2 regions of the Pseudobutyrivibrio sp. JW11 genome follow, and region 2 is predicted to be linked to the other one. Evidence: predicted binding sites of a transcription regulator. Region 2 holds the regulator's gene; the other holds the start of a gene.
The links. Region 2 encodes HrcA, which represses chaperone genes, less so after heat shock. Its sites were predicted from a motif close to TGTTAGCACTCNNNNNNNNNGAGTGCTAACA; they were not measured.
Positions count from the first base shown of each region.

Region 1: a site for HrcA is predicted at 7,542-7,572, ahead of BM102_RS01875 (Hsp20/alpha crystallin family protein). Genes of this name have one in related genera too.

Region 1 is NZ_FOWB01000001.1:433,547-444,806, reverse strand. Features, by position in the region: gene BM102_RS01900 (glycoside hydrolase family 32 protein) at 1-908, opposite strand, end outside; gene BM102_RS01895 (LacI family DNA-binding transcriptional regulator) at 1,138-2,193, shown strand; gene BM102_RS01890 (alpha/beta hydrolase) at 2,210-3,106, opposite strand; gene clpB (ATP-dependent chaperone ClpB) at 3,128-5,707, opposite strand; gene BM102_RS01880 (hypothetical protein) at 5,823-6,563, opposite strand; gene BM102_RS01875 (Hsp20/alpha crystallin family protein) at 6,998-7,438, opposite strand; gene BM102_RS01870 (heavy metal translocating P-type ATPase) at 7,862-10,426, opposite strand; gene BM102_RS01865 (metal-sensing transcriptional repressor) at 10,439-10,768, opposite strand; gene BM102_RS01860 (L-ribulose-5-phosphate 4-epimerase) at 10,918-11,260, opposite strand, start outside.
Region 2 is NZ_FOWB01000006.1:25,711-36,970, forward strand. Features, by position in the region: gene BM102_RS07315 (sensor domain-containing diguanylate cyclase) at 1-121, opposite strand, end outside; gene BM102_RS07320 (PilZ domain-containing protein) at 281-1,087, shown strand; gene rpsT (30S ribosomal protein S20) at 1,157-1,420, opposite strand; gene hemW (radical SAM family heme chaperone HemW) at 1,579-2,781, opposite strand; gene lepA (translation elongation factor 4) at 2,783-4,588, opposite strand; gene hrcA (heat-inducible transcriptional repressor HrcA) at 4,837-5,892, shown strand; gene grpE (nucleotide exchange factor GrpE) at 5,938-6,543, shown strand; gene dnaK (molecular chaperone DnaK) at 6,567-8,459, shown strand; gene dnaJ (molecular chaperone DnaJ) at 8,518-9,687, shown strand; gene BM102_RS07360 (DUF1848 domain-containing protein) at 9,698-10,639, shown strand; gene BM102_RS07365 (sulfite exporter TauE/SafE family protein) at 10,657-11,260, shown strand, end outside.

The sequences.
Region 1 (11,260 bases), on a different contig from region 2:
TCCTTCTTGGTTCCATTCCAGCCTACTACATAAAGATTTTCTCCATCTGTCTCCAATCTTCCTGCATAGAATCCATTGCAATCAAATGTATCTCTTTCAGGCTTTTCAAATGGACCATCCAAAGAATCTGATACTCGGTAGTGAACAACTCTGTTTGGCCACTGATCAGAAAATGCCAAATAGTATTTTCCTTTATATTGAAGAAGAGATGGACACTCCATATTTGAATCGGTTCCCAAGTCATTCTCAAAAAAGACTCCCCCGTCAGTCCATTTACTCAAATCTTGGGATGTGTATTTTACGATAACTCCCTTATTTTCAAAACGAGTGGTTACAAGCATCTCATAGCATTTATCATCAACTGAATAATAAACATATGGATCTCTGAAATCATCTGTGGAGTACTTGCCCGCACCTGTAAACGTATCTGCTGGAATCTTTTCCCAGTTCTCAAGGTCCGAACTTGTGGCATGCATCACAGCTTCCTTTGGTTCAAATGTATCATTGTGTCCTGTGTAAAATGCATGATAGATTCCTTTGTCATCCTTGATTACGCTTCCTGTACCAAGTGCAATATCCTGACTTTCGACAGTATCTCCATAATTAATCACCACACCCTTGTCATCATACTCTGTAAAATCGCTGGTCTGAATCAAAGCCCATGGATGATAACCCTGTTTTCCATTTCGTTGATCAGCCAAATAGAAAACATTATATTTTCCATCATCATAAAAAGGCATTGTATCTCCAATAAATCCTTCTACCGAAGCTGGAAACAACTCATAATTATCATATTCTTCTCCCAAGTACTTCTCTTCCTCTGCCTCTGCCTCTACTGTTTGATTGCCACATCCTACCATGTTTAAACCCATGATACCGGCCAAAATCACTACCGCTACTTTTCTCATATTACCTCCCTAAGGTGCATTTGCACTATATCTTGCACCATAAATTTTACATTCATGGTGCATATAAATCAATAATGCTTTGCAAAAGTAACATATTTTTGTGCAAATGTAATCAAATGCACCATTCATTTTGTTAGAAATTACATACTAGACTATTTCAAAATGTTACAATTGACACATTTATCACCTTCAAGTATGATTGATATTAGATTAAATTTAGGAGACTATTATGAGTAAAAGGGTTACTTTACAAGAAATTGCAGACGCTCTTGGATTGTCACGAAACACTGTTTCAAGAGCCCTTAATAATACAGGAAATGTTTCAGAAGAAACAAGAAATCAGATATGCCAAACTGCCATTTCAATGGGATACAAACAGTTTAGTATGCCTGATTCAAGAGCCATGTACAATGGTACAGTGAGTGCAAATTTACCTGCTTCAGATGGAAAAACTGAAATTGCTTTGTTTACACATTCCTTCCCAGGCTACTCTCACTCTGGAACCAAGCTTTTAGAAGCATTCCAGCACAAAATCGATAGCCTTGGTTACAAATTAACCATCAACATTATCAGAGATTATGAAATAGACAATCTATGTTTTCCTAGCAATCTTAACATTGATAATATTGCCGGCATTCTATGTATAGAGCTTTTTTCCGAAAAGTACAGCGAGTTTTTGTGCAAACAAAATATTCCTCTTCTCTTTATAGATAGCCCTATATCTCATCGCTGTGAAATAAATGCAGATGTTTTATACATGGAAAATCTATCAAGCTCGTATCACATGCTTGATACTTTGATAAAAAAAGACTGCAAGAATGTCTCTTTCGTAGGTGACCGTTTCCACTGCCAATCATTCTTTGAAAGATGGCAAGCATATGTGTCTGTTCTTGCAGATAGAGGAATTAATATAGATACAGCAAACTGCATATTAGAGGATGACAGTTGTCCATATTCAGATGTTTTATGGCTTAGTGAAAAAATAAAAGCCCTTAAAACCATGCCAGATTTGTTCTTCTGTGCTAACGACTTCTTGGCAATGTCGGTTTTAAAGGCTCTTAGATTATTAGGCAAGGATGCTCCTGCAGATGTAAAGGTGTGTGGCTTTGATGATGCCCCTGAGGCAGCCCTTTTAGAGCCAAGCCTCACAACCGTTAAAATCCATAGCAGTTCTATGGGTTACACAGCTGCAGAAATTCTTCTTTCTAGAATTGCAAATCCTCTTATGCCATATAAGAAAACATACATCGAAACTGATGTTATATACAGGGATTCCACTAAATAAGTGGAATCCTTTATTTTTATTTTATATATTTTTTGAAGAAAGCAGCCTCATCTTGGTTGATTTGTTTGGCCTCTTCAAGATTCATATTGACATGGCACACATGTCCCATGTATTCCTGACCTTCCTCTCCATACAGCTTCCATTCTGTATCGATTCCCTTGTCCTTAAGAAAATTGTACATAGGCTCTGCATTGTCCTTCAGAAAATCGTAGTAGGATGTCATAACATAGGTTGGTGGGAAGTTTTCAGTAATGTGACCTAACACATCAAGCTGTTTCTTTACTTCATCATCGTCTCTTCCAACATACATGTTGTACAAATCCTGAGTAAATTTTTCATTTCCCTTTCCACCTGCTTCAAGGCCAAATTTGTACATGCCACAATTGAGTGCGATGGCCTTTACATTTATTTCCTGTGGGGTGCTGAATGGAAATAGCTTTTCATACTCTGGATTTGTGAAGATAGCTGCATACTGGCTGCACATCTGTGCTCCAGCAGAATCTCCCACTAAGAATACATTGTTAATATCAATATTGTACTGAGTGGCATTTTTCACAATCCACTGCATTACCTGATTAATCTCACTAAGCTGAGATGGGAACTTAGCTTTTGGTGCCAAATGATAGTTGAAATTCACAACTGTGAATCCAAGGCCTGCAAGATATACACAATAGTGTTTGTAAATCTCCTTTGTGCCGTAGATATATCCACCACCATGGATGCTAACAATTGTAGGTTGAATTTCATTTGTGCCCTTCTTGAAATAAACATCTAAAAGATTGTATTTATCATTGTTTCCAAGGTAGTTGATGTTTGTTTCAAGTTGAATATTATCTGGTACTTTCAATGTTGAATCCCTCTTTTTGTCCCCCTTTGCTGCCATATACTTAAACATGAAAGTTTGAAATGACATAATGCATTATCCTCCTGTGTGTTAACTAAACAGCTTGGTTCCATCTGAATCAATTGTGATTGTTGAACCCTCACTTATATCTCCTGCAAGTATGATTTTAGCTGCCATAGTCTCCACATTTTTCTGAATGTATCTGCGAAGAGGACGAGCGCCATATACTGGATCGTAGCCCTGATCAATGACGAACTGCTTTGCTGCTGGAGTAAGTTCGATTTTTAGCTGTCTGTCTTCAAGTCTACCATTCAACTCAGCCATAATCAAATCTACAATTCCACCAATATTGCTCTTTGTAAGTGGCTTGAACATGATGATTTCGTCCAGTCGATTTAAAAACTCTGGTCTGAATGAATTTCTCAAATCATTCATTACCAAATCATTTGTCGCTTGGGTGATTTCACCAGTATTTTCATCGATTCCTTCAAGCAAATACTGAGAACCGATATTGCTGGTTAAAATAATAATTGTATTTTTGAAATCAACTGTACGGCCTTGTGAATCGGTGATTCGACCATCATCAAGTACCTGCAATAAAACATTGAATACATCTGGATGTGCTTTTTCCACTTCATCAAAAAGCACTACCGAATATGGCTTACGACGAACTGCCTCTGTAAGCTGACCGCCCTCGTCATATCCTACATATCCTGGAGGTGCTCCTATAAGTCTGCTGACGCTAAACTTTTCCATGTACTCCGACATATCGAGACGAACCATAGCGTTTTCATCATCAAATAGTGCCTGAGCTAATGTCTTTGCAAGCTCTGTTTTACCAACACCTGTAGGTCCAAGGAAAAGGAATGAACCGATTGGCTTACTTGGGTCCTTTATTCCTGCCTTTGAACGAATTATAGCTTCTGACACAAGCTTTACAGCCTCATCCTGTCCCATAACTCGTTTGTGCAATTCCTCATCAAGATGAAGAGTCTTGCTGCGCTCTGTTTCATTAAGCTTTGCTACAGGAATGCCTGTCCATCTTGAAATGATTCTTGCTATTTCTTCCTCTGAAACATTTTCGTGAACTAGACCTGTATCCCTAGCTTTAAGCTTTTCTTCAGCTTCTGCAAGCTTTGCCTCAAGCTCTGGAAGTCTACCATACTGAAGCTTTGCAGCCTCTTCCAAATCATATTTTTGCTGTGCAACCTTTATCTGGCCCTGCACATCATCAAGTTCTTCTTTGATTTTTGCCACATCTTCAACAAGTTTTTTCTCGTTGTCCCATGCAGCCTTCTTTGTGTTGTATTCGTCACGAAGCTCTGACAATTCTTTTTGTAAATCTGCAAGTCGCTCCTGAGATAATCTATCTGTCTCTTTCTTAAGAGCAGCCTCCTCGATTTCCAACTGCATTACCCTTCGATTCATCTCATCCATTTCAGCTGGCATGGAATCAAGCTCTGTCTTAATAAGTGCACAGGCCTCATCCACAAGGTCGATAGCCTTATCTGGAAGGAATCTATCAGAAATGTATCTATTAGAAAGTGTTGCTGCACTAACTAATGCGCCATCGGTAATCTTTACTCCATGGAACACTTCATAGCGTTCCTTAAGACCTCTAAGAATAGAGATTGTGTCTTCAACTGTTGGCTCGTCAACCATTACAGGCTGGAAACGTCTTTCAAGAGCAGCATCCTTTTCAATATACTCACGGTATTCATCAAGGGTTGTGGCACCGATACAGTGGAGCTCGCCACGGGCAAGCATTGGCTTAAGCATGTTTCCTGCATCAAGACCACCATTACCATTTTTACCAGCACCGATGATTGTGTGAAGCTCATCTATAAATAAGATGATTTCGCCATCTGAGTTTTTTATCTCATCAAGAACAGCTTTCAACCTTTCCTCAAACTCACCCTGGTATTTGGCACCTGCAATCATTGAGCCAATCTCAAGTGAGAATACCTTTTTATTTTTAAGTGCTTCAGGCACATCACCTCTGACAATACGCTGAGCTAAGCCCTCTACAACTGCTGTCTTACCAACACCAGGCTCACCAATAAGAACTGGATTGTTCTTTGTCTTACGGCTAAGGATTCTGATGACATTTCTGATTTCTTCATCACGGCCGATTACAGGATCAAGCTTATTTTCTCTAGCTCTTTCTACCAAATCGTATCCATATTTCTCAAGTGTGTCATAGGTTGCTTCTGGATTATCCGTATTTACGGTTTGGTTTCCTCTGACCGTTGCAAGCACTGCAAGGAATGAATCCCTTGTAATATTGAATGCCTTGAAAATATTCTTAATAGGTGTGCTTGGCTTCTTAATCATAGCAAGCATCAAATGCTCAACTGAGACGTAGCTGTCGCGCATTGATTTTGCTTCGTCCTCAGCATAAGTAAGAACATAATTGAGATGCTGACCTACTCGAAGTTCACCACCCTGAACCTTTACTCTGGCTTGAAGTGCCGCATCTACAGCATTTTTGAATTGTTCCACATCGATGTCCATCTTGCTAATCAATGATGGAATCAATCCATTCTCCTGGCGTAGCAACGCCATCAACAAATGCTCCTGCTCTATCTCCTGATTGCCATAATCCATGGCTATTTTTTCGCATGCATTAATTGCTTCGATTGATTTTTGTGTAAATTTTTGGATGTTCATAATCTCACCTCCACCCGTTATTTATCTTGTAATTATGTTCTAACACAAAAATTAGCACTCGACAAGTCCGAGTGCTAATAATTAATAATTATTTTAGAATTTGTGGAACAGCTTATCAATTAGTTCTATCGTATACACGTAAATCATAGTGGTTGGAATACATATCTTCCAAACTTTCTACATCTACATCCCCACTAATTAGAAGTCTATCAAAAGATTGCGATGTACGATGCTGACGATAGTCTTCATAACACATGTAAGCAAATGCCTCCATTAATGTGGCATTAGGCTTATAAATAGAATGAATATCTATAATATCCGGATTAAGCAAATATGTTTTTGTACCAATAGAATATGAACGAACTGCAACAATTGGCCTTTCTTTTGTGCTGCTTTCATGGAAATATGCAGTCAGTTTATATGCATCAATATTTGCTCCACCGACTACACAGCTACCTAATTCTTCGTATACTGGTGGCTGAGGATCAAAATCGTATTGATTTATATTGCTAAGTTCTATAGCACTAGCCAGCTTTTGCAGTTCATTAAATAATGTCATATTACCAATAGTGATCGCCGTGTGCTTTGCATAGTCCGTTAAAGATACAAAATCATATTTTTCATTTTCATTAAAGCCTGTTGGCTTAACTGCCTCGATAGCAGCATCACTAAAATAATGATCTGGGTAATTGTCTCGAATGTAAGCAAGAAAAGTTTTGAAGTCAGAGAAAGTACAGCGATGTAGGTCAATGTTTTCGATTTCGTCCCGCGTAACTTGCCGAACTTGCTCCTCATCGCTATTAGCTTCAATTTGATAATTTAAATGCGTTCTAAATAAAATATCTGTTGTTTCCATAAATTATAATCTCCCCTTTTACAGCATAATAGCACATATAGTGTCATCTGTATATACCCCTACAAAATGTTGTAAGAACTTTATTAAATTATACTAAAATTAAATATTGGGGTTTATACAAGTTGATTACGCTCTAATGCTTAATACGGCCAAGACTAGGCCACCTCATATGTGGCAAAGCCTCTGGTCAGCACTGGGGGACTACTGCCTAGAATGAAAAATAAGCAATAGGCAGTAGTTTTTAAGGGCAGTGTGGCGTAACTCGACGACATTCTTATTGCCAAGTCGATTAGTCTTTATCTTGCAAAAGTATTTAGCACCAAACTGTCCCAAAACACAAAAAAGACTACTACCTAAACTAGGATAAACTAGTTTAGGTAGTAGCCTTTGAAAAAGTTAAGCCACACTAGGGATTTGAGCTTGAGTTAAACAAGTTATCCTTCAATAGCTATGTATTTTGTTTCATCTTTCTGAGGAATTTCTTCCTTCTTAGGTACGCTTAGGGTAAGAACTCCATCTTTGTATGCTGCATGAATATCTTCCTGTGTGATGTTATCACCTACATAGAAGCTTCTGCTGCAAGAGCCTGTGTAGCGCTCGCGACGGATGTAGTTGCCATCATCGTCCTGAGTGTCGTTGTTCTGATTTGTTTCAGCTTTGATTGTAAGATATCCATCTTTCAACTCAGCTTTAATATCTTCCTTTGAGAATCCTGGAAGATTCATATCTACTTGATAACCGTTTTCGGTTTCTTTCACATCTGTTGTCATCATTCTTGAGAAGTCATTATCGAAATTTCTTCCAAATCCTGTGACACGTGGTACTCCAAAGAAATCATCCATAAAATCATTTGATAAAATACTAGGCATTAACATAATACTTACCTCCTTTTATTTACGGGCTTCTTTGAGCCTGATTGTTAATGTGGTTAAAGAAGAACTTCTTTTGTTCCTCTTTGTGATTATGTTATAACTCTAAAATTAGCACTCGTCAAGTGCGAGTGCTAATAATTTATAATTATTTAATATTTTGTTTATAATTTGTCTGACATTAGAAAAATTACGTATAGTGCACTAGTCCCCCAGTGATGACTTGTGGCTTCGCCACAGTCCCAGTTTCAAACCTGCTTGACTAACATTTATCTGTCCAAAGTTATGAAGTCAAGGGAGCGAAGTTCCGAAGGCTTGCCCTTGACTGAAATAACTTGGCAGATATGATGTGTCTAGCAGTTTGAAACATAAAAGAGACCAGACGCAAGTCTGGTCTCGCATTATACAATTTGCAACTACATTTAATTACTATTTAATGCCTACGAATTCATAGCCTGCAGCTTCTACTGCAGCCTTAAGATCTGCCTCAGCGACATCAGCTGAAGTCTTAAGTGTAACAAGGTTTGCCTCGTGATTTGCTGTAGCCTCTTCTACTCCGTTGATTTTCTCAAGGGCTTCCTTTACGTGTGCTTCGCAGTGAGCGCACATCATTCCTTTTACCGTAATTTCCATTGTTGATTTGTCCTCCTTTATTTCTCCAGCTGATAAGTGCTGGCTGTTTACTAATAATTTTTCATGACCAAGAGATTTCTTGATTGCTTTATCCTTGCCATGCTCATGCATCTTGAATAGATTCAATCGCAATGCATTTGTTACAACGCAGAAGCTTGATAAGCTCATGGCCGCTGCACCAAACATTGGATTCAAAGTCCAGCCGAATGCGTGTATATATGCGCCTGCTGCAAGTGGTATTCCAATAACATTGTAAAAGAATGCCCAGAATAGATTCTCATGAATGTTTCTCAAAGTAGCTCGGCTAAGTCTGATTGCTGCTGCAACATCTGAAAGTCTACTTTTCATAAGAACTACATCTGCTGCATCAATAGCAACATCTGTACCTGCACCAATAGCAATTCCCATATCTGCGCAGGTAAGTGCTGGCGCATCATTGATTCCATCGCCTACCATGGCAACCTTACCATACTGCTGCAATGCTCGGATTACTTCCTCTTTGCCCTCTGGCTTAACTCCTGCTACAACTTCATCCACACCTGCCTCCGTTGCTATGGCTGATGCAGTCTTTTCATTGTCACCAGTAAGCATTACCACGTGGATGCCCAAGTTTTTCAAATGTTCTATTGCTTCTACAGAATCTTCCTTAATAACATCTGCAACAGAAATAATTCCTAAATACTTGCCATTCTTTGCAAAGAATAATGGTGTCTCGCCCTTTTCTGCCAGTCTATCTGCAAGTTCAATTATTTCTTTACTAACAGTCGCATGCTGTTTTATAAGGTCAAGGTTTCCTCCGTAGACTTCCTCTCCATCCAAAATAGCTGTGATTCCATTTCCAGATAGAACCTTAAAGTCTGTAACCTCAGCTGGCTCCATACCATTTTCCAGGCCATTTTCTACAATAGCTTTAGCCAGCGGATGCTCTGATTTATTCTCTACTGCGAAGGCAACTCGAAGAAGATCCACATCATCCACATCATCGGCTTCAAAGATACCAACCACCTTTGGTTCACCTTTTGTGATTGTACCTGTTTTATCAAGGGCGACAATCTGAGCCTTTCCTGTTTCTTCAAGAGATACAGCTGTCTTGAACATAATGCCATTCTTGGCACCCATGCCATTGCCTACCATGATGGCAACAGGTGTAGCTAGACCAAGGGCACATGGGCAACTGATTACAAGGACAGAAATTGCTCTAGCAAGAGCATAGCCCACAGGCTGTCCAACAAGCATCCACATAATAAATGTGATTATCGCAATTACGATAACTGTTGGAACAAATACGCCTGATACCCTATCTGCGATTTTAGCAATTGGCGCCTTTGTAGCTGCTGCATCACTAACCATCTGGATAATCTGAGAAAGTGTTGTATCTTTACCAACTCTAGTGGCTTCGCATACCATGTAGCCACTTTCGTTGCTTGTGGCAGCCGAAACCGAATCACCTACTGTCTTATCAACAGGAATACTTTCACCTGTAAGGGCAGATTCATTAACTGCACTACTTCCATCTACAACGATTCCATCCACCGGGATATTGTCACCAGGCTTTACAACAAATCTGTCTCCTATTTTGACCTGTTCGATAGGGACTTCTGTCTCTACTCCATCCTTTAATACAACTGCTGTCTTGGCAGCAAGCTTCATTAAATCCTTTAGGGCATTGGTGGTTCTTCCCTTTGAAATAGATTCCAGTAACTTGCCAACTGTAATCAGTGTAAGAATCATAGCCGCTGATTCAAAATAGAACTCCATCATATATTCCATGACTTTGTCCATATCACCATCAACCATAGCTGATGTCATTGCAAATAAAGCAAATACACTGTATCCAAAGGATGCTGTTGCGCCAAGGGCCACAAGAGTGTCCATATTAGGTGCACCATGCATGAGCCCTCTAAATCCGCTGACAAAAAACTTTTGATTGATAATCATAATCGCGATTGTAAGAAGCATTTCATACAATCCTATAGCGATATGATTTCCATCCAGAAAACCTGGCAGAGGCCAATCCAAAAGCATGTGCCCCATCGACACATACATGAGAGGAATCAGTAGTATCACTGAAGCGATTAATCTATTTCTAATCTTTGGCGTCTCTGTATCAGCAAGCTCATTATCATAATTTGGCACTGAAGCACTTGCTCCTGCAGAACCATCTACCTTTAAGCTGGCACCATAGCCTGCATTCTCGATAGCCTTTATGATTTCAGCAGAATCTGCATTTCCCTCAACTCCCATTGAATTCGTTAGAAGGCTCACTGCACAACTGTCCACACCAGGAACTGCGGATACAGCTTTTTCCACCCTAGCCTGACATGCTGCGCAGCTCATGCCTGTCACATTATATTGTTCCATATAACACCATCCTTATTTCATTAGTTTTTGTAGAACCGTTACAAGCTCGTCTACCACCTCTTCGTCGCCATTGCGAATATTGTCTGCAACGCATGTCTTTACATGATTTGCAAGCAACACCTTATTGAAGCTATTCAAAGCAGATGTGATGGCAGAAACTTGCATGAGAATATCTGTACAATACGCATCCTTCTCAAGCATGCTTTCCACTCCGCGAACCTGCCCCTCAATTCTTTTGAGACGATTCATCAAATCCTTAAATTCTTTATCCTCGCGACTTTTGTGCTTGCCAGAGCAACAGCATTCGCAAGTTTCCTCTATTAATTCGTCCTTATTTCCCATGATTAGTACTCCTTTATATACCCCCGAGGGGTATCTTCCTCGTTAAGACGATAATATACCCCCATAGGGTATTTGTCAACAATTAAATTTTATACAATGAAAAAGGACCACATCACCTACTGGCAATGTGGTCCCAACACTATTTTTATTTAGTTCTGTCCGTAGTAAGCGTTTGCTCCGTGCTTACGATAGAAGTGTTTATCTCTGATGCAATCTGGAGCTGGCTCAACCTTTGGGTTAACCTGCTCTGTGAAGAGTGCCATCTTTGCTACTTCTTCGAGCACTACTGCATTATATACTGCCTGGTCTGCATCCTTGCCCCATGTGAATGGGCCGTGGTTCTTGCAGATAACGCCTGGCACGTACTTTGTGTTAACGCCTCGCTCCTCGAATGTCTCGATGATTACCTTTCCAGTGTTTACTTCGTATGCTTCATCAATTTCTTCTGGAGTGAGATTTCTAGTGCATGGGATAGGTCCACAGAAATAATCT
Region 2 (11,260 bases):
CGTTTGTATATATATGGAATAGAATAGATGAATATGAATCATTGTCGATGTCTTTGTGTAAAGAATCGAGTGCATTTTCTAGATGAGATATATTCTCTAGTTCAAAATTATATTGTTTCAAATTATCGCCCTCATTGCGTTTTTATACTCCCTCTTTAAATATACATAATACTGTACGATAAATCATGCAAATTTTGTGAAGTATTTGTTACGAAAGAAACCATATATTGCCGGTAATTCTATAGTAGTCAGGAACTTTTTTCTTTGCTAAAATTAAAGTATGAATAAAGAAAAAACAATTACGAAATTACATATTTCAGAGGTGACAGAAAAGGCGCGCATCTCAGTGCAAGCAACTCTTGAGAATAAAAAACTGGAGTTGCCGACAGAGTATGCCGTGTTGAACGAAAAGGAGCAAGAAGAGTTTACTACTAAGTTTGGCAATAAAGGTATCCCAATAGAGAACATTATTCAGATGTGGCAAAACTCAGTTAGAGAAGTTGATTTTACAGGAAGCGTTTCAAAACTTGATTTGATAGTAGTGAATGATCAAGGTGTTTTTATTTGGGAAAATATTAAAATATATAAATTTACATTTTCATCAGGTCGTGCAATCCACGTTGTATTACCATTATTAGAAGAGGGAAATAAATATAATCGACGTCGTGGAGTGCGCATCAATATTGATAAGGTAATGGACGTTGAGCAGGACGATATAATGTATTCGGTTATCGTTCGAGATTTATCATATTGCGGTGTGGGCTTTGTGGAGCCTTTAGGTTCTCAAATTGACCCGAATCGAGAGTTCATACTGCATCTTCTTGAGGATACAGATGATGGAGAGAGAGAAGTAGGAAAGTTTTTTGGAAGGATTATCAATCAAAAGGAAGATGAGAATGGTGGCGTTTTTAGTGGATGCACTATTTCATCAGACCATGCAGCTTTTCTACAAAGATATATTGCAACAAAGCAAATAGAGGCTATTAGAGGCAAGAGCAATCAGTCAGGTATAAAACGTGTTAAAACAGGAGAGTTCTGGAAAGAAGATATAGCAGAAGAGATTAGTAAATCTGAAGAAGATGAATAACAAGAATAAAATAACACAAAAAAAGCATCGGCTGACGGGACCGATGCTTTTTATTATTTCGTATTTAAATTAAGCAAGTGTGTTTACAAGCTTTGAAAGACGAGATACCTTACGGCTAACTGTGTTGTCGTGGTAAACGCCCTTAGAACCAGCCATCTCGATAACCTTGATAGCAGCCTTAAGCTCAGCCTCTGCAACAGCCTTATCGCCAGCTTCTACAGCAGCCTCAACACGCTTAACGTATGTCTTAACCTCTGATCTGATTGCCTTATTACGCTCTGTTCTGATAGCTGTTACCTGAACACGCTTCTTAGCAGACTTAATATTTGCCATGTGTTGCTACACCTCCAATTTGTATAATTATAAAATGTTCAAATTAAATACGTTGTAGCCGGACACGGACAGTTCAACGCATACTCAAATATAATAGTTAATGAATCCTAAGTTGTCAATAGTTTGAGAATATTTTTATTGAAATAATGTAAATATTTCTACTTATCTAATAAAAACTGGGCAAGAACCTGATTACTTACATCTATTCCTATGTCGGTAAGGAACAAACGACCTTCTTTTGCGTCCATAAATCCCTGGTTCCTAAGGGCAGTAATGATTGGACCATATATTGCTTCGATATCAATTCCGAACATATTAAAGAAGTCAGAACGATTGACACCATCGATTTTTCTAAGACCAAGGAACATGAATTCTTCCATGGCTTCTTTTTTAGAAAGGGTTTCCTCGTTGTCATAGAAAGGAGAGGAAAGCTCGGTAGGAACTTCTCTGCCTTCAGCGATTTGCTCGGCAATTTCGCAGTATTTGTATATGTCACGAATGTTGTCTGCACGTCTGTTTTGATACAGGGTAGCAGCGCCAAGGCCAAGTCCTAAATAAGGAACACGGTCCCAATAGCCAATATTGTGGTGGCAAACCTTTCCACCGCGGGCATAATTGGAGATTTCGTAACGTTTATATCCTTTCTTTTCAAGATAGTCCATTGTGTATTTATACAAATGATAAGACTCTTCGTCGGTAGGTAAATCCTCGGTTTCCATGCCTGCATGCTGCTTAACAGCATCAAACTTATATTTATCGTAGAATGGAGTGCCTTCCTCGATAATCAAAGAGTAAGCAGAGATATGTTCTGGTCGAAGCATAGTGACTGCGTTTAGGGTGCGTTCAAGCTTTTCCACTGTTTGATGAGGTAATCCTGTCATGATATCCACATTTACATTATCAAAGCCTGCCTTTCGAACTAAATCAAAAGTGTGAAGGAAACGATTGTAGTCGTGGATTCGACCAAGCTCCTTTAATTCATCGTCATTTGCTGACTGCAGACCAATGGAGAGTCTGTTGATTCCGACGCTACGGTATACATTGAGCTTTTCAGCTGATAATGTTCCCGGGTTACATTCAACAGATATCTCGGCCAATGGATTGACTCTAAAGGATGATTTGACGGTGGTAATAATTAAATCCATCAAATCCTCAGATAGCCAAGATGGGGTGCCACCGCCAACGTAAATTGTAGCCACTTCAACACCGTGGACCTGGCTTGCCATATATTTTATTTCAGTGCACAAAGCAGCGACATAACGCCGCTGCATTTTTTCATCAAACACTCCTGAAAGGAAGTCGCAATATAAACATTTTTTTACACAGAATGGTATATGAATATATAGTTCGATAGGAGTCATTTTAATCCTCGTCCAATTTAAGAACACTCATGAAGGCTTCCTGCGGAATTTCTACATTGCCAACCTGACGCATTCGTTTTTTACCTTCCTTTTGCTTTTCAAGAAGCTTTTTCTTACGTGAAATATCACCACCGTAGCATTTTGCTAAAACGTCCTTACGCATAGCCTTAACAGTTTCCCTGGCAATAACCTTTGAACCAACTGCAGCCTGGATAGGAATTTCGAAAAGGTGACGTGGAATCTCTTCTTTAAGCTTTTCGCACATTTTACGTCCACGCTCGTAAGCAGTACCAGAGAAGACGATGAATGAAAGTGCATCAACTTCTTCTTTATTAATAAGGATATCAAGCTTAACCAAGTCAGACTTCATGTATCCCTTCATTTCATAGTCAAATGAAGCGTATCCTCTAGAACGACTCTTTAGAGCATCAAAGAAATCATAGATAATTTCATTGAGTGGAAGAGTGTACTTGATAAGCGCTCTGGTTTCTTCCATGTATTCCATTGAAATATACTGGCCTCGGCGCTCCTGGCAAAGGTCCATGATTGCACCAATGTATTCGCTGGTAACCATGATTTCAGCCTCAACGATTGGCTCTTCCATGTATTCAATCTCACTAGGATCAGGGAGATTACTTGGGTTTGTAAGCTCTATCATTGTGCCATCTGTTTTGTAAACTCTGTAAACTACGCCTGGAGCAGTAGTAACAAGGTCTAGATTATATTCTCGCTCGAGACGCTCCTGGATGATTTCCAAATGAAGAAGTCCAAGGAAACCACAACGGAATCCAAAACCAAGTGCAACTGATGTCTCTGGCTCGAACTGCAAAGCTGCATCATTAAGCTGAAGCTTTTCAAGTGCATCACGAAGATCTGGATACTTAGCGCCATCTGCAGGATAAAGACCACAGTAAACCATAGGATTAACTTTTTTGTATCCTGGAAGTGGCTCGGTAGCAGGAGCATCAGCGTGAGTGATTGTATCACCAACACGAGTGTCGCGAACGTTTTTGATGGAAGCAGTCATATAACCTACCATTCCAGCTGGGAGTTCATCACAAGGAATGAACTGACCGGCACCGAAGTAGCCTACTTCTACAACATCAAATTCTGCACCAGTAGCCATCATTTTGACGCTGTCGCCAACCTTTAATGTGCCTTCTTTTACTCGACAAAATACGATAACGCCCTTGTAAGGGTCATAGAGTGAATCGAAAATCAGTGCCTGAAGAGGCGCGTTAACATCCCCTGATGGTGGTGGCAATTGATTAACTATTGCTTCAAGAACGTCATGTATATTAAGACCAGTCTTGGCAGAAATCTGTGGAGCATCCTGTGCCTCAAGACCAATGACATCTTCAATTTCTTCGATTACTCGTTCAGGATCTGCAGATGGCAAATCGATTTTGTTGATGACAGGAATAACATCCAAATCGTGATCAAGTGCAAGGTAAACATTGGCAAGAGTCTGCGCTTCGATACCTTGAGCTGCATCAACAACGAGAATCGCGCCATCGCAAGCAGCGAGAGAACGAGAAACTTCGTAATTAAAATCCACGTGACCTGGTGTATCAATAAGATTGAAAATGTATTCATTTCCATCATCGGCTTTATAAATGATTCTTACAGCCTGTGATTTGATTGTGATTCCACGCTCACGCTCCAAATCCATGTTATCAAGGACCTGGGCTTGCATTTCACGCTCAGTAAGAGTGCCAGTCATCTGTATGATACGATCGGCAAGGGTTGATTTGCCGTGATCGATATGTGCAACAATGCAAAAATTTCTGATTTTACTTTGATCCATAAAACACCTCTATATTAATGTAATTATTTTTGCAAAAAACGATGATATTTACAAAAATGATTGCCCTCATATATTACCAAAGCTTAGGAAAAATAACAATTATATAACATTAATAAAGAAAGTATAAAAAATATCTTAAGGCGGTTGACAAAAGGGGACCCTAGGTGTAAATTAACATCAGAAAATGATTAGCACTCCAATTAGATGAGTGCTAACAACATAAAACTGAGTGGGAGTGAGGTGAATGTATGGCTGATATCGAACTAGATGAGAGAAAAGTTAAAATCTTAAATGCAATCATTAAGAATTACCTTGAAACTGGTGAGCCAGTTGGTTCAAGAACAATATCAAAATACACTGATTTGAATCTTAGTTCAGCTACCATCCGAAACGAGATGTCAGATCTTGAGGATTTAGGCTATATAGTTCAGCCGCATACATCGGCAGGTCGTATTCCTTCAGATAAAGGTTACAGATTCTACGTAAACAACCTGATAGCTGAGAAGGACAAAGAAGTTGCTGACATGCAGGAATGGATGATTGAGAAGACAGAAAAGATGGAAAGCCTTCTCAAGAATGTAGCAAAAACACTTGCAAACAATACCCAGTATGCCACATTAGTTTCAGCTCCTTCAGTTGTTTCAAATAGATTAAAGTTCGTTCAGCTTTCAGCTGTTGATGAACACCAGGTACTTTCAGTAGTTGTCATGGATGGCAACATCGTTAAGAACAAAATCATTAATGTGGATAAGCCACTTGATAATGAAACAATGTTAAAGCTTAACATGCTTCTTAACACAAATCTTAACGGCCTGACAGTTGACCAGATTAATCTGGCAGTTATATCCAGATTAAAGGAGCAGGCAGGTATCCATGATGAGATTGTAGAGCAGGTACTCGATACCGTAGCAGAGACAATCACTGAAGGCGATGATTTACAGGTTTATACTTCAGGTGCTACCAACATCTTCAAGTATCCAGAGCTTGCAGATTCAAAGAAGGCTTCTGAATTATTAGATACATTCGAAGAAAAACAATCACTTATAGAGCTTCTTAATGATAGCTCAAGTGAAAATGAGAGCACAGGAATTCAGGTATATATCGGAGACGAATCTCCAATATCAACAATGAAGGATTGTTCGATTGTTACAGCAACATATGAGCTTGGCGATGGAGTCAAAGGTACAATTGGTATCGTTGGTCCAAAGCGTATGGACTACGAAAATGTTGTTGACAATATAAAAAGTCTTAAAGGTCAGCTAGATAAATTACTGAAACAGGAAGCTGACAGAAATAAAGGATAAAAGAAATTAAGGAGATGTAAATTCGTGGCAGAGAATAAAGAAAAAATGGAAGAGTTCTCTACTGAAGAAGCAGTTAAAGAAGCTATGGAAAATGCGGAAGCGATGGCTGAAGAAGCCGAAGCTGATGTGACAGAAGCTTCTGAGGAAAAAACTTCAGAAGAATCTTCAAAAGAGGAAAAGGATGGCAAGAAGCCATTCAAGAAAAAAGAAAAGAAAAAAGATAAGCGTGATGAGCAGATAGAGCAGCTTACTGATAGAGTTACTCGTCAGATGGCAGAATTCGAAAACTTCCGTCGTCGTACAGAGCAGGAAAAGGCTCAGATGTTTGGAAATGGCGCAAAGGCCATCATTGAAAAGGTTCTTCCTGTAGTTGATAACTTCGAAAGAGGTCTTGCTACAGTTGAGGAGGGAGCGGATCCATTTGCTGATGGAATGCTCATGATATACAAGCAGTTACTTACAACTCTCGAGGAAGCAGGTGTTAAGCCTATCGAGGCTGTAGGAAAGGAATTCAATCCTGATTTCCACAATGCAGTAATGCATGTTGAGGATGAGGAAGTTGGCGAGAACATCGTCGTAGAAGAATTCCAGAAGGGCTACATGTACAACGATTCAGTAGTTCGTCATTCAATGGTTAAGGTTGCTAACTAAGTAATATATAGGAGGAAATAAAAATGGGAAAGATTATTGGTATCGATTTAGGAACAACTAACAGCTGTGTTGCTGTTATGGAAGGTGGAAAGCCTACCGTTATCGCAAATACAGAAGGTGCTAGAACAACACCATCTATCGTAGCATTTACAAAGACAGGTGAGAGACTTGTTGGTGAGCCAGCAAAGCGTCAGGCTGTTACAAATGCAGAAAAGACAATCTCTTCAATTAAGAGAGATATGGGTACAGACAATGGTCGTATCATCGACGATAAGAAGTACTCTCCACAGCAGATTTCAGCTATGATTCTTCAGAAGCTTAAGAGTGATGCTGAGAACTACCTTGGTGAGACAGTTTCAGAGGCAGTTATCACAGTTCCAGCTTACTTCAACGATGCTCAGCGTCAGGCTACAAAGGATGCTGGTAAGATTGCAGGTCTTGATGTAAAGCGTATCATCAACGAGCCTACAGCAGCTGCACTTGCTTATGGTCTTGATAACGAGCAGGAGCAGAAGATTATGGTATACGATCTTGGTGGTGGTACATTTGATGTATCTATCATTGAAATCGGTGATGGCGTTATCGAAGTTCTTGCTACAGCTGGTAACAACAGACTTGGTGGTGATGATTTCGATCAGAAGATTACAGATTGGATGCTTGCAGAGTTTAAGGCAGCTGAGGGTGTAGATCTTTCAACAGATAAGATGGCACTTCAGAGACTTAAGGAAGCAGCTGAGAAGGCTAAGAAAGAGCTTTCATCTGCTACAACTACAAACATCAACCTTCCATTCATCACAGCTACAGCAGAAGGTCCAAAGCACTTTGATATGAACCTTACACGTGCTAAGTTTGATGAGTTAACACATGATTTAGTAGAAGCTACAGCAGGTCCTGTTAACCAGGCACTTAAGGATGCTGGTCTTAACGCTTCAGACCTTTCAAAGGTACTTCTTGTTGGTGGTTCTACAAGAATCCCAGCAGTTCAGGATAAGGTAAAGGCTCTTACAGGTCACGAGCCAAGTAAGACTCTTAACCCAGATGAGTGTGTAGCTATCGGTGCTTCAATCCAGGGTGGTAAGCTCGCTGGTGATGCCGGTGCAGGCGATATCCTTCTTCTTGATGTAACACCACTTTCACTTTCAATCGAGACAATGGGTGGTATTGCTACAAGACTTATCGAGAGAAACACAACAATCCCTACAAAGAAGAGCCAGATCTTCTCTACAGCAGCTGATAACCAGACAGCAGTTGATATCAACGTTGTACAGGGTGAGCGTCAGTTCGCTAAGGATAACAAGTCACTTGGACAGTTCAGACTTGATGGTATCCCACCAGCAATGAGAGGTGTACCACAGATTGAGGTTACATTCGATATTGATGCAAACGGTATTGTAAACGTTTCTGCTAAGGATCTTGGAACAGGCAAGGAGCAGCACATCACAATTACAGCTGGTTCTAACATGTCTGATGAGGATATCGATAAGGCAGTTAAAGAGGCTCAGGAGTATGAGGCTCAGGATAAGAAGCGTAAGGAAGCTGTTGATACAAGAAACGATGTTGAGAGCTTTGTATTCCAGACAAAGAAGGCTCTTGATGAAGTAGGCGATAAGATTGATGCAGCTGACAAGGCAGCAGTTGAGGCTGACATCGAAGCAGCTCAGAAGCTTCTTGATCAGTACCAGACTCCAGAGGAGATGAGCGATTCACAGATTGGTGAGCTTAAGGCAGCTCAGGAGAAGCTTACAGAGTCAGCTCAGAAGGTATTTGCAAAGATGTATGAGCAGTCACAGGCAGCTCAGGGAGCAGCTGGTGCAGGCCCAGATATGAGCCAGTTCACAGGCGCAGGCGCTGGTGCAGGTGCACAGTCAGGTCCAGCAAACGACGATGTTGTTGATGCTGATTTCAAAGAAGTCTAAATAATAAATAATAGCTCCCCTTCGGGGGAGCTTATAGTGTAATAAAGGATTGATAAAAATGGCAGAACAAAAACGTGATTACTATGAGGTGCTTGGAGTTTCTAAGACAGCCTCAGATAGTGAGATCAAAAGTGCATATAGAAAGCTTGCTAAGAAGTACCACCCTGATATGAATCCAGGTGATGCAGAAGCTGAGAAGAAATTCAAAGAAGCTTCTGAAGCATATGCTGTTCTTTCTGATGCAGACAAGAGACGTCAGTATGATCAGTTTGGTCACGCAGCATTCGAAAACGGCGGTGGCGGAGCTGGTGGCTTTGATTTCTCTGGTATGGACTTCGGCGATATCTTTGGCGACATCTTTGGAAGCTTCTTTGGAGGCGGCGGTGGCCGTGCTTCAAATGGTCCAATGCGTGGTGCAAACCTTAGAGCAGCAGTGCATATCACTTTTGAAGAAGCAGCTTTCGGTTGTGAGAAAGAGCTTGAAATCGTTCTTAAGGACGAATGTGCAGCTTGTCATGGCACAGGCGCAAAGCCTGGTACAAGCAAGCGTACATGTACAAAGTGTGGTGGTAAGGGACGTGTAATGATGTCTCAGCAATCACTCTTTGGTATGGTTCAGAATGTTACAACATGTCCTGATTGTCAGGGAACAGGTGAGGTTATTGATACTCCATGTCCTGATTGTAATGGTACTGGATATGTTGCTCGCAAGAAGAAGATTTCTGTTTCTATTCCAGCTGGTATCGACAACGGACAGAGCGTTCGTATTCGTGAGAAGGGTGAGCCTGGTAGAAATGGTGGCCCAAGAGGCGATTTACTTGTAGAAGTAATCGTTAAAAATCATCCTATTTTCCAGCGTAGAGATATGGATGTATACTCATCAGCACCTATTTCATTTGCGCAGGCTACTCTTGGTGGAGAGGTTATCATTGATACTCTCGACGGCAAGGTATCATACGAGGTTAAGCCTGGTACACAGACTGATACAACAATCAGACTTCGTGGAAAGGGTATTCCTTCACTTAGAAATAGAAATGTTCGTGGTGACCAGTATGTTACACTTGTTGTACAGGTTCCTACAGGACTTTCTAAGGAAGCTAAGGAAGCACTTCGCAAGTTCGATGAGCTTACAGGCAACACAACAGTTGGCGGTCCAAAGTCAGTAAAGGCTGAGAAAAAGAAGAAGGGCTTTGCAGATAAAATAAAGGACGCTATCGACGATCTATAAAGGATAATAAATGATTATTAATACAGGGCAGCGCACTGACATACCTGCATTCTTTCCGGAATGGTTTGCCAATCGCTTGAAAGAAGGCTATGTATGTGTGCGCAATCCTTACAATCAAAGTTCAGTAAATAAATATATTTTAAACCCACAGGTGGTGGATGCTATTGGCTTTTGCACAAAGAATCCAGCACCTTTTTTTTCGTATTTGGATTTAGTAAAAGACTATGGTCAGTATTGGTATGTGACAATCACACCCTATGGCAAGGATATTGAGCCAGGTGTTCCAGATAAAAAAGAGGTAATGGAGTCCTTTAAATTCCTCTCTAAAACTGTGGGGATTAATCGTATTGGCTGGCGATACGATCCAATCTTTGTAAATGAAAAATATACAGTCGATTTTCATATTGAAGCCTTCACAAAGATGGCAGAAAATCTTAAAGGATACACCAATCATGTGGTGATCAGCTTTATTGATATTTATGAAAAGGTAAAGAAGAACTTTCCTGACGCAATGGCTGTATCTGCAGAGGATAAGATACGTTTGGGACAGGAGATTATTCGTATCGCAAAAGCCAACAATATGGTTGTAAAGCCATGCGCCGAAGGAGATTTCCTTGCTAAATACGGAGCTGATTGCAGTGGCTGTATGACGGTAGACATGTATGAAAAGGCCATTTCGGCTCATTTGAATGTGCCTAAATCAAATGTTAAGCCTGCCAGAGCAACTTGTGCTTGTTACCTTGGTGCGGACATAGGAGCATACGATACTTGCAGACATTTTTGTAAATACTGTTATGCAAATAATGACTTAAGTCAGGTAAGAATAAATGAAAAGCTCCACGACGTTAATTCTCCATTTTTAATTGGAGGATTTCGAGAGGGAGATATAATTCATGAGGCTAATCAAAAGTCTTGGATTGATAATCAGATGAGCATTTTTGATTTAATATAGATTAGGTGGTTAATTTAATGTTTTTATGGATTTTAGCAGCCTTTTGTGCTTTCTTTGTTAAGGGACTATGTGGATTCGCAAATACGTTAGTATTCGATACAATCCTGGGATTTGGAGTAAACAATGTAAATATTTCTCCAGTGGAGCTTGTTCTAGGGTATCCTGCAAATATCACATTAGTTTATAAAAATAGAAAACATATTAATAAAAATATCGTAATTCCGTTAATTATAGTAGTGATATTAGGAAGCATTCCTGGAGCCATAGTGCTTAGATACGTAAATGCGAATATCGTTAAAATGATATTTGGTGTTATGGTTACTCTTGTAGGTATAAATATGCTGTATCGAGAGTACAAGCCCTCCGCGGGAAAGAGTCATAAAGTATTCGATATTGTAATAGGAATTCTTGCAGGTGCTATGTGTGGAATGTTTGGTGTAGGTGTGCTTTTAGCAGCATTTGTGAGTAAAGTTACAAAGACTAGCACAGAGTTTAAAGCTAATCTAAGCCTAGTATTCATAGCAGAAAACACCTTTAGGTTTATTACATACATATTTCTAGGTGTAATGACTTTTGATAGCCTTATAAAGGCAATATGCCTTGTTCCTGTAATGATTATTG